DNA from 2 places in the Massilia varians genome. Region 2 is predicted to be linked to the other one. Evidence: predicted binding sites of a transcription regulator. Region 2 holds the regulator's gene; the other holds the start of a gene.

Region 1 (7,123 bases), 1.1 Mb from region 2:
AGATCGACGCGCTCACCGGCCGCATCGTCGGCGCCGAGGCGCTGATGCGCTGGAACCACCCGACCCGGGGCCTCCTGTCGGCCGGCGAGTTCCTGCCCTTCGCGGAAGAGAACGGCCTGATGCTGCCGATCTCGGACTGGATGATCGGCGCGCTGTGCCGCGACATGCTGCAGTGGAATGCCTCGGGCACCGACCACGTGCGCCTGTCGCTCAACCTGTCGCCGCAATACCTGGACCGCGGCGACTTCTTCGAAAAGATGCGCAACGCGCTGGTGCGCTACGGCATCCAGCCCGGCCAGATCGAAGTCGAGATCACCGAGAACATCTGCATCCGCAACCCGCAGTACGCGATCGAGCAGCTGAACAAACTGTGCCAGCTCGGCGTGTCGGTGGCGATCGACGATTTCGGCACCGGCTACTCGTCGCTGTCCTACCTGCACCGCTTCCCGATCCACACGGTCAAGATCGACCAGTCCTTCGTCAAGGAGATCCACGAAGAGGGCGGCCACTATCCGGTGATCCTGGCGATCATCTCGATCGCACGGGGCCTGGGACTGAACCTGATCGCCGAAGGCGTGGAGACCGAGGAACAGGCGCGCTACCTGCGCGCCAACGGCTGCATGACCATGCAGGGCTACCTGTACTACCGCCCGATCCCGCTGGGCGAATTCATCAAGGCGCTGCGCACCCAGCCGACGCTGTTCGGCCTGCGGGCAGTGCAGGCGTAAGCGGACGCCATGCTCGACATACCTGCCCAGCCTGGCGACATCGAAGGTCGCCACACCGCGGAATTCCTGCGCGTGAAGGGCATGGCCGAGCGCGGCGTGCCGAGCGCCCAGCACAGCCTGGGCTTCATGTACGCCAGCGGCCAGGGCGTGCCGCAGAACTACGAACTGGCGGTCGCCTGGTATCGCATGGCGGCCAGCGCCGACCTCGAGCTGGCCCAGTACAACCTCGGCGTCATGTACCAGAAGGGGCAGGGCGTCGGCCAGGACTATGGCCAGGCCGCCTACTGGTACCGCCGCGCCGCCGAGCAGGGCTATGCGCCGGCGCAGTACAACCTGGGCTGGCTGTATGCGAAAGGGCAGGGCGTGCCGAGCGACGTGCAGCAGGCCCTGCACTGGTTCAGCCAGGCAGCAAGCCAGGGCGAACCCGGCGCCCAGCACAACCTCGGCATGATGTACGAGACCGGCAAGGGCGTGCCCCAGGACCAGGACGCGGCCACCGAGTGGTACCGGCGCGCGGCGGAACAGGGCTATGCGCGCTCGCAGTTCAGCCTCGCTCTGCGCAGCAGCGGCATGCAAGCCGTCGACTTGTTCCGCAAGGCCGCCGAACAGGGCTACGCGCCGGCTCAGTTCAACCTCGGACTGCGCTACGACAAGGGGCAGGACGTCGAGCAGGACAGCGAGCTGGCGATCCAGTGGTACGGCCGCGCCGGGAACCAGGGCCACGCCAGTTCCCAGTTCAACCTCGCCCTCATCTACGACAGCGGCCACGGCGTGCCGCGCGACGAAGCGCTGGCGCTGCACTGGTACCGCCGCGCGGCCGAACAAGGCCATGCCGGCGCCCAGGACAACCTCGGCGTGCGCTACGAGCACGGGCAGGGCGTCGAACGCGATTGGACCCAGGCCGCGCACTGGTACCGCCAGGCCGCCGAGCAGGGCATGCCCTCGGCCCAGTACCATCTCGGCCAGCTGTTCGATGCCGGCAGCGGCGTGCCGCAGGACCCCGCCCAGGCGGCGCACTGGTACCGCAAGGCGGCCGAGCAGGGCCACCTGCGCGCCCAGTTCGACCTCGGCCTGCGCTACGAAGGCGGGATCGGCGTGGCGCGCGACGAGGCGCAGGCGCTGGAGTGGTACCGCCGCGCGGCGGCCCAGGATTACGCGCCGGCCCAGTACATGGTGGGCGTGCTGCTGGACCGCGCCGAACACGCCGATCCAAGCGAAGCGACCGACTGGTTTCACAAGGCCGCCGACCAGGGCCACGCGCTGGCGCAGTTCGAGCTGGGCCTGCGCCACGACTGCGGCAAGGGCATCGAGCGCGACTACGAAGCGGCGCATTTCTGGTACCTGTGCGCGGCGCGCCAGGGCCATGCGCGCGCCCAGTTCAACCTTGGCGTGATGTACTCGGCGGGGCAGGGCGTGCAGCGCGACCTGGTCGAGGCCTATGCCTGGCTGCAGCGCGCGGGCGGCGCCGGCGTCGCCGCCGCGTCAGGCTATCTGAAGAAGATCGCGGCGCGCATGGAGCCGCAGTTGCTGGCGCAGGCGCAGGCTTCTTCCTGAGTTTCCCCACTGGCGCAAGCCCGGCGATTCCTGTAGGGTGGTCGGCTCTGCCGACCGCGCGTCCAACCGGCGCGCGATTCGACGGGACGCATACATACAACAACTGTCCACGAGACGCCATGAAAAAACTCGCACTGCCCATCCTGCTCGGTATCGCAGCCGCAGCAGCCCTGCCTTCCCACGCCGCCGCACCCGCTACGAAGCAAACCGTCTTCGACCGCAAGGCCTACAGCATCGACCATAAAAAATTCGTGTTGCCCAACGGCCTGACCCTGCTGGTCCACGCCGACCACAGCGTGCCGGTGGTCGGCGTGAACATGTGGTACCACGTCGGTTCGCGCAACGAGAAGCGCGGCAAGACCGGCTTCGCCCACCTGTTCGAGCACTTCTTCTTCAACGGTTCCGAGAACTACCCGCACGGCTTCCGCGAGGCGATGGACGACCTGGGCGCGAACAACCGCAACGGCACCACCAACGTCGACCGCACCAACTTCTTCGAAGACGTGCCGGTGTCGGCGCTGGAGCGCACCCTGTTCCTGGAATCGGACCGCATGGGCTTCCTGGGCAACTACATCTCGCAGGCGATGCTGGAGCGCGAGCGCGGCGTGGTGCAGAACGAGAAGCGCCAGGGCGAGAACCAGCCGTATGGCCGCGTGCGCATGGAAATATCAAGCAAGATGTACCCGTACTCGCACCCGTATTCGTGGTCGACCATCGGCTACATGGAAGACCTGCAGGCCGCCTCGCTGGACGACATCAAGGAGTGGTACCGCACCTATTACGGCCCGAACAACGCGGTGATCTCGCTGGCCGGCGACATCACCCCGGAACGCGCCTATGAGCTGGTGAACAAGTACTTCGGCGCGATCCCGCCCGGTCCGCCGCTGCCGCGCCTTGAAAAATGGATCCCCCAGCTGGACCGCAACATCCGCGACGAGATGGAAGACCACGTGCCGCAGGTGCGCATCTACCGCAGCTGGCACACCTCCTCGTGGAAGGACGCCGACACCCAGCGCCTGAACCTGCTGGCCGGCGTGCTGGCCGGCTCGAAGAACGCGCGCCTGGACAAGCGCCTGGTGTACGAGAAGGGCATGGCGACCGGCGTCTCGGCCTACGTGAACGATGCGGAACTGGGCGGCACGTTCAACCTGTCCGTCACCGTCAAGCCGGGCGTCGATCCGGCGGAAGTCGAACGCGAGATGGAGCGCGTGGTGGCCGAGCTGCTCGACAAGGGCCCGCTTGACGCGGAACTCAAGCGCGTGAAGACCCGCGACCTGGCCGATTTCGCGCGCGGCCTGGAGCGCGTGGGCGGCATGGGCGGCCGCAACGACGTGCTGGCCGAGAGCCAGACCTACGGCGGCAAGCCGGACGCCTACCTCGACCGCCTCGAGCTGTTCGCCACCAGCACCCCGGCGGACGTCAAGGCCGCTGCCAACCGCTGGCTGCGCGCCAACCACTACACCATGACCGTGCGGCCCTCGGCCAAGCTGGCGGCCACCAAGTCGACCCTGGACCGCAAGCAGCTGCCCGCATTGGGCGAGGCGCCGGACGTGAAGTTCCCGGCACTGCAGCGCGCCCAGCTGAAGAACGGCCTGAAGGTCGTGCTGCTCGAACGTCACACCGCCCCGATCGTCAACGTCTCGCTGGCGGTCGACGCCGGCGCGGCCTCGGACACCGCGGCCAAGGCCGGCGCCGCCTCGCTGGCGGTCGACGCCGGCGCGGCCTCGGACACCGCGGCCAAGGCCGGCGCCGCCTCGCTGGCGCTCGACCTGCTGGACAAGGGCACGACATCGCGTGACGCCTTCGCGCTGTCGGACGCGCTGGAAAACCTGGGCGCGCGCCTGGGCACCGCTACCAACCAGGACCAGTCGCTGGTGCGCCTGCAGGCCACCAGCGCCAACCTGGCGCCATCCCTCAAGCTGATGGCCGAGGCGGCGCTGAGCCCGAGCTTCCCGCAAGACCAGTTCGCGCTGTCGAAGAGCCGCCGCATCGCCGCCATCGGCCAGGAAAAGGCCCAGCCGAACAGCCTGGCCCTGCGCCTGATCCCGGCGGTGCTGTATGGCCCTGAGCATGCCTACGGCAAGCCGGCTTCCGGCTTCGAAGGCAGCGTCCAGGGCTTGAGCCGCGACGACCTGATGGCATGGCACGGCACCTGGTTCAAGCCGGGCAGCGCCACCATCGTCGTGGCCGGCGATACCACCATGGACAAGCTGCTGCCGGCGCTGGAAGCGAGCTTCGGCAAGTGGCAGCAGGGCAGCGCCCCGGCCAAGCAGATGGCCACCGTGCCGCCGACCCGCGGCAAGCGCCTGATCCTGATCGACAAGCCGGACGCGCCGCAGTCGACCATCGTCGCGACCCACGTGTCGCAGCCCAACGGCCAGCCGGAAGACCTGGCGATGGAGCCGGTGATGACCAACTTCGGCGGCATCGCCACCTCGCGCCTGAACCGCAACCTGCGCCTGGACAAGCACTGGAGCTACGGCACCCAGGCGCGCCTGCCGGACGTGCGCGGCCAGCGTCCGTTCTACATCATCGCGCCGGTGCAGACCGACAAGACGGTCGAAGCCATGCGTGAGGTCCAGAAGGAACTGCGCGGCGTGGCCGGCGAGCGTCCGCTGGTGGGCCTTGAATACGAGAGCATCATGCGCAACATGACCTCGCGCCTGCCGGGCCGCTTCTCCACCCTCGCCGCGCTCGAAGCGGCAGGGCTGGACGCCGTCAACCTGAGCCTGGCCGACGATTACTGGACCAGCTACGCGTCGAACGTGCGCGCGCTCAAGCCGGAGCAGCTGGCCGCGGCCTCGAGCAAGTTCATCAAGCCGGACGAAGCGGTGTGGATGGTGATCGGCGACCTGCGCAAGATCGAGGCCGGCGTGCGCTCGCTCGGCTGGGGCGAGGTGACCGTGGTCGATGCGGACGGCAAGCCGATTCGTTGATCTGATGTTGTAATGGAAAGCCCGGTCTGTTGACCGTAATGCCGTTCAGTTAAGCGTAGGGTGGCCGGGTTTCCCGGCCGCGCGTTCAACTCCATTTTGCTCTGCCACAGTGCATTGGTGATTTGGACGCGCGGTCGGCGAAGCCGACCACCCTACATTTTTACGCTAACTGAACGGCATTAGTCTGTTGACCGGGTTTTTTTACGTCTTGTCCCTCCTTTGAACCGGCGGAGGGCCGGTACAGGTGCGCCCACCGGCCCTGTGCATACGCGCGCGATAGTATACTGTATGCCCATACAGTTCAAGGCATGCGATGGAACTCAGCGACAAACTGGAAATCCTGGCCGACGCCGCGAAATACGATGCGTCCTGCGCCAGCAGTGGCGCGCCCAAGCGTTCGTCGGAGGACAAGGACGGCTTCGGCGCCACCACCGGCATGGGCATCTGTCACAGCTATACGCCGGACGGCCGCTGTGTCTCGCTGCTCAAGATCCTGCTTACCAACTTCTGCATCTACGACTGCCAGTACTGCATCAACCGCCGCACGTCCAACGTGCCGCGCGCGCGCTTCTCGGTGGACGAGGTGGTCAAGCTCACCCATGATTTCTACGTCCGCAACTACATCGACGGCCTGTTCCTGAGCTCGGGCATCATCCAGTCGGCCGACTACACGATGGAACAGCTGGTGGCCGTGGCGCGCCAGCTGCGTCAGGTGCACAAGTTCCGCGGCTACATCCACCTCAAGACCATTCCCGACGCCGACCCGCTGCTGATCGAAGAGGCGGGCCGCTGGGCCGATCGCCTGTCGGTGAATATCGAGCTGCCGACCCACGACAGCGTGACCCGCCTGGCGCCCGAGAAAAACGTTCACACCATCAAGCTGGCGATGGGCTCGATCCGCCGCAAGCTCGACGAAAAGCGTGAAGAACCGAAGGCGCCGAACTTCGCGCCGGCCGGGCAGAGCACGCAAATGATCGTCGGCGCCGACGCCAGCGACGACCACACCATCCTGAACACCGCCGAAACCCTCTACGGCAGCTACAAGCTCAAGCGGGTGTACTACTCGGCCTTCAGCCCGATCCCGCAAAGCCCGAAGAGCGTGCCGCTGGCGCCGCCGCCGCTGCTGCGCGAGCACCGCCTATACCAGGCCGATTTCCTGCTGCGCGGCTACGGCTTCACCGCGGGCGAACTGATGCCCCAATCCGGCAACCTGGCGCTCGACGTCGATCCCAAGCTGGGCTGGGCGCTCGCCAACCGCGAGCACTTCCCGCTCGACCTGAACCGCGCCGACGAGACCATGATCGCGCGCGTGCCGGGCATCGGCATCCGCAACGCCAAGCGCATCGTCGAACTGCGCCGCATCCGCCGCATCCGCTGGGAAGACCTGTCGCGCCTGCGCTGCAGCATGAAGAAGCTGGCGCCCTTCATCGTCACGGCCGACTACAAGCCGGCGCAGGGCGCGGCCAGTTCCCATATCCTCCGGCGCCACCTGGCCGACGCGCCCGAGCAGATGAACCTGTGGCCGGAACTGCAGGCGGCATGAACACCGCCGCCACGCCCGGGGCGGTGCACGATTTCGCCGAGTGGCGCGAGGCGGCGCGCGCGCTGCTCAAGGCCGGCGTGCCGCCCGAGGCGGCCAACTGGGGCACGTTGGACGGCGGCGACCTGTTCTGGGGTGCGCCGGCCGCGACCGCGCCGGCCGATAATGGCGGCTCCCGATTGCAGGAAGCGCAATCGCCAGGACCGCCGGCCGCGCGCGTGCCGCGATCGCTGCTGGAGATGCTGCGACGCGCCGCGTGCTTCCGCGCCCCGGACCGCTGGGCTTTCCTGTACCGCGTGCTGTGGCGCTGGACGCGTGGCGAGCACGACGTGCAGTCGCCCGCCGATCCGGACGGCAGCCGCCTG
Region 2 (7,123 bases):
GTTGTCGCCCGGCTGGCTGCCCTGCATCAGCTGCAGGTAGTCGACGATGATCAGGCCCAGTTTGCCGCACTGGCGCGCCAGGCGTCGTGCCCGCGCGCGCATTTCGATGGGATTGAGCGCCGGCGTCTCGTCGATATAGAGCTGGGCGTCATTCATCTTCTGAATCGCGTGCGTCAGGCGCGGCCAGTCTTCGTCGTTCAGGCGGCCGGTACGCAGGCGGTGCTGGTCGAGCTGGCCCACGGAACCGAGCATACGCATGGCCAGCTGGGCGCCGCCCATTTCCATGGAAAACACAGCCACCGGCAGGCCGGCCTCGATCGCCACGTTCTCGCCGATGTTGACCGAGAACGCGGTCTTGCCCATCGACGGGCGGCCGGCGACGATCACCAGGTCGCCCGGCTGCAGGCCGGAGGTCATGCGATCGAGGTCGATGAAGCCGGTCGGCACGCCGGTGATCTCGCCCTGGTTCTCGCGCGAGTACAGCTCGTCGATGCGCTCGACCACCTGGGTGAGCAGCGGCTGGATCGGGTTCCAGCCCTGCTGGCCCCGGGCACCGGTTTCGGCGATCGCGAAGATCTTCGATTCGGCTTCGTCCAGCATCTGCTTGACTTCCTTGCCCTGCGGGTTGAAGGCGTTGCCCGAGATTTCGTCGGCGACCGTGATCAGGTTGCGCAGGATGCCGCGGTCGCGCACGATCTCGGCGTAGCGCCGGATGTTAGCCGCCGAGGGCGTGTTCTGCGCCATCGCGTTCAGGTACTGCAGGCCGCCCACCTCCTCGGCCTTGCCCAGCATGTTGCAGGCTTCGTAGACCGTGATCACGTCGGCCGGCTTGCCGGCGTTGATCAGGCGGACCATCTGTTCGAAGATGATGCGATGGTCGTAGCGGTAGAAATCCTCGGCGTGCATGAAGTCGGCAATGCGGTCCCAGGCCGCGTTATCGCGCAGCAGGCCGCCGATGACGGACTGTTCTGCTTCGATGGAATGCGGCGGGATGCGCAGGGAATCGACTTGCGGATCGGATGGGGAATTCATGGCGGGCATTATACCGTTTCCGGTCACACGGCTGAAATAATTGGCGAGTTTCCGGGAATAAAAAAAGCCGGGCGAACCCGGCTTTTTTCAATTATACAACAGCAGCTTAAGCGGCTTCGCCGACGACGGCGATGGTGATCTCGGACACGACGTCGGTGTGCAGCGCGACGGAGACCGGGAATTCGCCGGTGGTCTTCAGCGGGCCGGTCGGCATGCGAACCTGCGACTTCTCGACCGGGAAACCTTGCTTGCTCAGGGCTTCGGCGATGTCGAAGTTGGTGACCGAACCGAACAGACGGCCGTCCACGCCCGCCTTCTGGGCGATGGTGACGGTCATGCCGCTCAGCTTGTCGCCTTGCGCCTGGGCAGCTGCCAGCTTCTCGGCTGCTGCTTTTTCCAGTTCGGCGCGCTTGACTTCGAACTCGGCCACGGCGGCCTGGGTAGCGCGGCGTGCCATCTTTTGCGGGATCAGGAAGTTACGTGCGTAACCGTCCTTGACTTTGACGACGTCGCCCAGGTTACCGACGTTGACGACTTTTTCGAGCAGGATAACTTGCATATTTATTCTCCAGGTATTCTGACTGACGTGCCGCTGATTAAGCGTTGTGCAGGTCGGTGTACGGCAGCAGCGCGAGGTAGCGTGCGCGCTTGATGGCGGTGTCGACCTGGCGCTGGTAGTGCGCCTTGGTGCCGGTCAGGCGTGCCGGCATGATCTTGCCGTTTTCCTGGACGAAGTCCTTCAGGGTGTCGACGTCTTTGTAATCCACTTGCTCAACGCCGGCGGCGGTGAAGCGGCAGAACTTCTTGCGCTTGAACAGCGGGTTCTGCTGTTTGCGCTTCATTTTTTCTTTGGCTTTGTTTTTGTCGAACTTTTTACCGAATGCCATTTCGAGGCTCCTGTATCTAATCTAAGTTGCGCCAACCTACAGTTAGGCGGCACTGAAATCAATGATGTGAAACACCAAGGCTTTGCTGTTGCGGTTTTTTCGTGCAAGGAATCCGTCGAAGCGGTAGGCGGCGCCGAGTTCGGCGCTTTCCAGCCTGCCTGAAATCTCGCCTGCGCCGAGCGCGGGGATTTCAAACGCGACCTGCCTTGCCACTCCGGCCTCGACCTGCTGCGAATCGTGCATCAGGATCGCGCCCACGATGGGGACGCCGGCCGGGGTGAAACGCAGGACGTCTCGCTCCGCGATGGTCGCGATGAGCTGGAACCGGTTCACTGCGCTCTACGAATTCCCGAGAAAAAACTTAGGCAGCAGCGGCCGGGGCAGCAGCAGCTGCTTCAGCGCGGTGGCTCTTGGCTGCGTCTTCGCGCTGGACCGACTTCATCATCGGCGACGGTGCGGTTTCGGCCTTCTTCATCTTGACGGTCAGGTGACGCAGGACGGCATCATTGAACTTGAATGCGGTTTCCAGCTCGACCAGGGTCTCGTTGTCGCACTCGATGTTCATGCAGATGTAGTGAGCCTTCGGCAGCTTCTGGATCTGGTAAGCCATCTGGCGACGGCCCCAGTCTTCCACGCGATGGATGTTACCGCCGCGGCTGGTGACCGTGGTCTTGTAACGCTCGATCATCGCCGGAACTTGCTCGCTCTGGTCCGGGTGGACGATAAAAACGATTTCATAATGACGCATGCAACACTCCTTGAGGACGTTTAAACAAATGCCCACCTCGGCGTCAAGACGAGTGTGGGAAGGGAAAGCCTTCGATTATAGCCTGAAAACTCGGCGGATGGAAACCCGGGCATGGTCCGGGCCGGCGACGGACCGCAAAAAGCGGGCAGGTGCGCCACGAATGCAGCAGTTGCGCACATTTTTTGCAGTTTTCCCGTGTTTGCCCTTGCGTATATCAGAATACTGTACAAAAATACAGTCTGCTCTTACAACTAATGCCGTATACCACCCATGCTCAAGCTCACTGCAAGGCAAGAACAGATCCTTAACCTGATCAAGGAAGCGATCGAAAACACCGGCTTCCCGCCGACCCGCGCCGAAATCGCGGCCGAGCTGGGTTTCAAGTCGGCCAATGCGGCCGAAGAACACCTGCAGGCCCTGGCGCGCAAGGGCGCGATCGAGATTTCGCCGGGCACCTCGCGCGGCATCCGCCTGGTCGGCGCCTCGGTCGAGCAGATCCCGATGCCGCCCCCGAACCTCATGATGTCGCTGCCGCTGGTTGGCCGCGTAGCCGCCGGTTCGCCGATCCTGGCCCAGGAACACGTCGAGGCCACCTACTCCGTGGACGCCGCCATGTTCTCGGCGCGCCCCGACTTCCTGCTGAAGGTCAAGGGCTGGTCGATGCGCGATGCCGGCATCTGCGACGGCGACTTCCTGGCCGTCAAGAAGATCGACAGCGCCAAGAACGGCCAGATCGTGGTGGCCCGCCTGGGCGAAGAAGTCACCGTCAAGCGCTACCGCAAGACCGGCAACCTGGTCGAACTGCTGCCGGAGAATCCGGACTTCAAGGTGATCCAGGTGAACCCGGAAGACGAGTTCGCGCTCGAGGGTCTCGCTGTCGGCCTGATGCGCAGCTGGCACTAAGAGCGCCCAACAATTCCCTTTTTGTTAGGCGCTCCAGTCGTGAAGCCGCCTCCCCGGCGGCTTACTGAATCTTCTTGTCCGCCCAGTGTGAATCCTTCTTGATGGAATTCACTACCTTGTTGTGCTCCGCCACGTAGGCCTCGGTCGCCGAGCGCCAGGCAGCATAGTCGGCCAGCACCAGCTTCGAACTCACCTTCGCTTCCTCGCTCAGGTTTTCCTGCAGCTGCGCCAGGTAGGCGTTCGATTGCTCGATCTCTTCCTTGTTCATCAGCTTCTGGACGTCGGCCGGAATCCGCTTGGACAGCGGCATCGCCGCGTTCAGGTTGGTGACGTACTTGTTGTAGCACTCCTGCCAGGTCTGCACGGCCGCACTGATGCGGTCGATGTCGGCATTGACCTTTGACATTGCCGGAATGCGCGGCGTGGTGCAGCGGAACTCGCCCGATTTCAGGTCTTCGCCGTCATAGCCCTTGATCCAGTAATCGATGTCCTTGCGGCGCTTGGCGCGCTGCTCGATCAGCTCGAGCGAAGCGATCGCGACCTTGTTGCCCTTGGCGGCGGCTTTCTTGAACAGGTCGAGCGCCCTGGCTTCATCGACCTCCCCTGCCTCGCCGTAGAAATACATCTGGCCCAGCGCCTGCTGGGCGGCCGGATTGCCGGCATTGGCCAGCTTGGTGTAGATCTTCAGCGCGCCCGCGTAGTCCTTCTTGTCGAACAGGGCATTGGCGTCTTCCAGCTCGCCGGCAAAGGCGGCGCCGCACAGCAGCAGGGATGCAAGGAACAGCTTGGTCTTCATGGGCAGGTGGATGAGGTAAATGGAAAGCCCATGATAGCGGCAATGTGCCGCCCTGCTCAACCGCTGAAACAAAATGATGGGCATAGGGGTGATCTGGTCCAGTGGACCGGATCACGCTCCGCCGACCGCGCGTTCAACACCAGTATGCATTGCGGCAGAGCATGCCGAAGTTGAACGCGCGGTCGGACAAGCCGACCACCCTACATATGCCTTATGCGTCGAGCGCCTGGCGGAAGTCCGCCAGCAGGTCCTCGGTGTCCTCGATGCCCACCGAGACCCGGATCAGGGACTCGGCGATGCCCATGCTGGCGCGCCGCTCTGCGCCCATCTCGAAGAAGATGGTGTGCGCCACCGGGATCACCAGGGTGCGGGTGTCGCCCAGGTTGCTGGCCGGGATGCCGAGCTTCAGGCGGTTCAGGTAGTCGAAGGGGTCGATGCTGTCGACCAGCTCGAAGCTCATCAGGGAACCGCCGGTACGGAACAGCGACGTGACGATGCCGTTCTGCGGATGCGAAGCCAGGCCCGGATAGTGGACCGCCGCCACGCGCTCATCCGCCTCCAGCATCCGCGCCAGCGCCAGCGCGTTGGCGCTGGTACGCTCCATGCGCAGCGCCAGCGTCTCGGCGCCCACCGCGATGTGGTGCGCCGCTTCCGGCCCGAGGGCCGCGCCGAAGTCGCGCAGGGCCTTGGCGCGCAGCTGGGCCAGGCCCTGGGCAGCTGGCGGCTGCTTGCGGAAGTTGGCCGCGATGTGCGGGTAGGCGCTCCAGTCGAACAGGCCGGTGTCGGTCAGGGCGCCGCCGAGCGCGATGCCGTGGCCGGCGATCGACTTGGTCAGCGAGTTGACCACCAGGCCCGCCCCCACCGCCTTCGGGCGGAACAGGTAAGGCGTGGTCATGGTGTTGTCGACCACGTACAGGATGCCGCGCTCGCGGCACAGCTGGCCGATGCGCGCCAGGTCCGCCACCTGGGTGCGCGGGTTGGCGATGGTCTCGACGAACACCATGCGGGTATCGGGACGCAGCGCCGCTGCCACGTTGGCGACGTCGGTCGCATCGACGAAGTCCACCGCCACGCCCTGGCTCGATACCGTCTGCCACAGGCTGTTGGTGTTACCGAACAGGAAGGACGACGAGACGATGTGGTCGCCCGCCCTCAGCAGGCCCTGGAACAGCGCGCCGATCGCGCCCATGCCGGTGGCGAAGCAGATGGTGCCGACCCCGTCTTCCATCTTGCTGATCTTGTCCTCGAGCGCGCTGACCGTCGGGTTGCCCTGGCGGCCGTAGCGGAAGCCCGGTTCCTTGCCCTGGAAGACCGAGGCCAGCTGGCGCGCGTCCTGGTAGCCGAAGGCCACCGAGGTATGCACCGGCTTGTGCAGCGAGCCCTGCTCGATCGCTTTGCGGCGGTCGTTGTGCAGGATGGTGGTGGTGAAACCGTACTTCTGCTCGCTCATGGTCTTACTCCGCCGTGGCCGGACGGTTGAGGTTGAGCTGATTGGTGGCCGCATCCTCGACGCCCTTGCTGCCGCCCTTGTGGCGCGCCGATTCCTGGCGGTCGAGGTATTCCGGGGTCACGTCGCCGGTCACGTAGACGCCGTCGAAGCAGGAGGCCTCGAAATTCTTCAGCGCCGGGTTGACGTCCGAGATCGCCTTCTTGAGCGCATCCACGTCCTGGTAGACCAGGCGGTCGGCGGTGATCTCCGCGCAGATTTCCTCATTGGTGCGGCCGTGGGCGATCAGCTCGTCGCGGGTCGGCATGTCGATGCCGTACACGTTCGGGTACAGCACCGGCGGCGCGGCCGAAGCGAAGAACACCTTGCGCGCGCCGGCGTCGCGCGCCATTTGCACGATCTCGCGGCTGGTGGTGCCGCGCACGATCGAGTCGTCGACCAGCAGCACGTTCTTGTCCTTGAATTCGGAGGCGATCGCGTTGAGCTTCTGGCGCACCGACTTCTTGCGCATGTTCTGGCCCGGCATGATGAAGGTGCGGCCGATGTAGCGGTTCTTGATGAAGCCTTCGCGGTACTCGACACCGAGCTTCAGCGCCAGCTGGATCGCGGCCGGACGCGAGGAATCGGGGATCGGCATCACGACGTCGATCTCGTCGACCGGGATCTCCTTGCGGATCTTGTCGGCCAGGTATTCGCCCATCCGCAGGCGGGTCGCGTAGACCGAGGCGCCATCGATCACCGAGTCCGGACGGGCCAGGTAGACGTACTCGAAGGCGCAAGGGTTCAGCGACGGGTTCTCGGCGCACTGGCGCTCGTGCAGCTGGCCGTCGTTGGTGATGAACACCGCTTCGCCCGGCGCGATGTCGCGCACGAAGCGGAAGCCCAGGCCTTCCAGCGCCACCGATTCGCTCGCCACCAGGTACTCAAGGCCATGCTCGCCCTCGTTCACGCCCAGGCACAGCGGACGGATGCCGAACGGGTCGCGGAAGGACAGCATGCCGTGGCCGGCGATCTGCGCCACCACGGCGTACGCCCCGCGCACGCGGCGATGCACCGCCGCCACCGCCTTGAAGATGGCGTCGGTGTCCAGCTTGTAGCCGTCGGCCGCTTCCTGGATCTCGTGGGCCAGCACGTTGAGCAGCACTTCCGAATCGGAATCGGTATTGATGTGGCGGCGGTCGTTCTTGAACAGCTCTTCCTTGAGCTGGGCCTGGTTGGTCAGGTTGCCGTTGTGGGCCAAGGTGATGCCGAAGGGCGCGTTCACGTAGAACGGCTGCGCCTCTTCCTCGCTCGAGGAGCCGGCGGTCGGA

The links. Region 2 encodes LexA, which represses DNA repair genes until DNA is damaged. Its sites were predicted from a motif close to ACTGTATNNNNATACAGT; they were not measured.
Region 1: the regulator LexA is predicted to act here: its motif matches at 5,502-5,519, upstream of MasN3_RS24360 (putative DNA modification/repair radical SAM protein).

The regions. Positions count from the first base shown of each region.
Region 1 is NZ_AP026966.1:5,395,224-5,402,346, reverse strand. It holds gene MasN3_RS24375 (EAL domain-containing response regulator) at 1-728, shown strand, start outside; gene MasN3_RS24370 (SEL1-like repeat protein) at 738-2,282, shown strand; gene MasN3_RS24365 (M16 family metallopeptidase) at 2,402-5,218, shown strand; gene MasN3_RS24360 (putative DNA modification/repair radical SAM protein) at 5,532-6,761, shown strand; gene MasN3_RS24355 (UdgX family uracil-DNA binding protein) at 6,758-7,123, shown strand, end outside.
Region 2 is NZ_AP026966.1:4,298,337-4,305,459, forward strand. It holds gene MasN3_RS19440 (replicative DNA helicase) at 1-1,032, opposite strand, end outside; gene rplI (50S ribosomal protein L9) at 1,139-1,591, opposite strand; gene rpsR (30S ribosomal protein S18) at 1,629-1,919, opposite strand; gene priB (primosomal replication protein N) at 1,962-2,252, opposite strand; gene rpsF (30S ribosomal protein S6) at 2,281-2,667, opposite strand; gene lexA (transcriptional repressor LexA) at 2,938-3,570, shown strand; gene MasN3_RS19470 (tetratricopeptide repeat protein) at 3,632-4,366, opposite strand; gene MasN3_RS19475 (cystathionine gamma-synthase family protein) at 4,578-5,816, opposite strand; gene purF (amidophosphoribosyltransferase) at 5,821-7,123, opposite strand, start outside.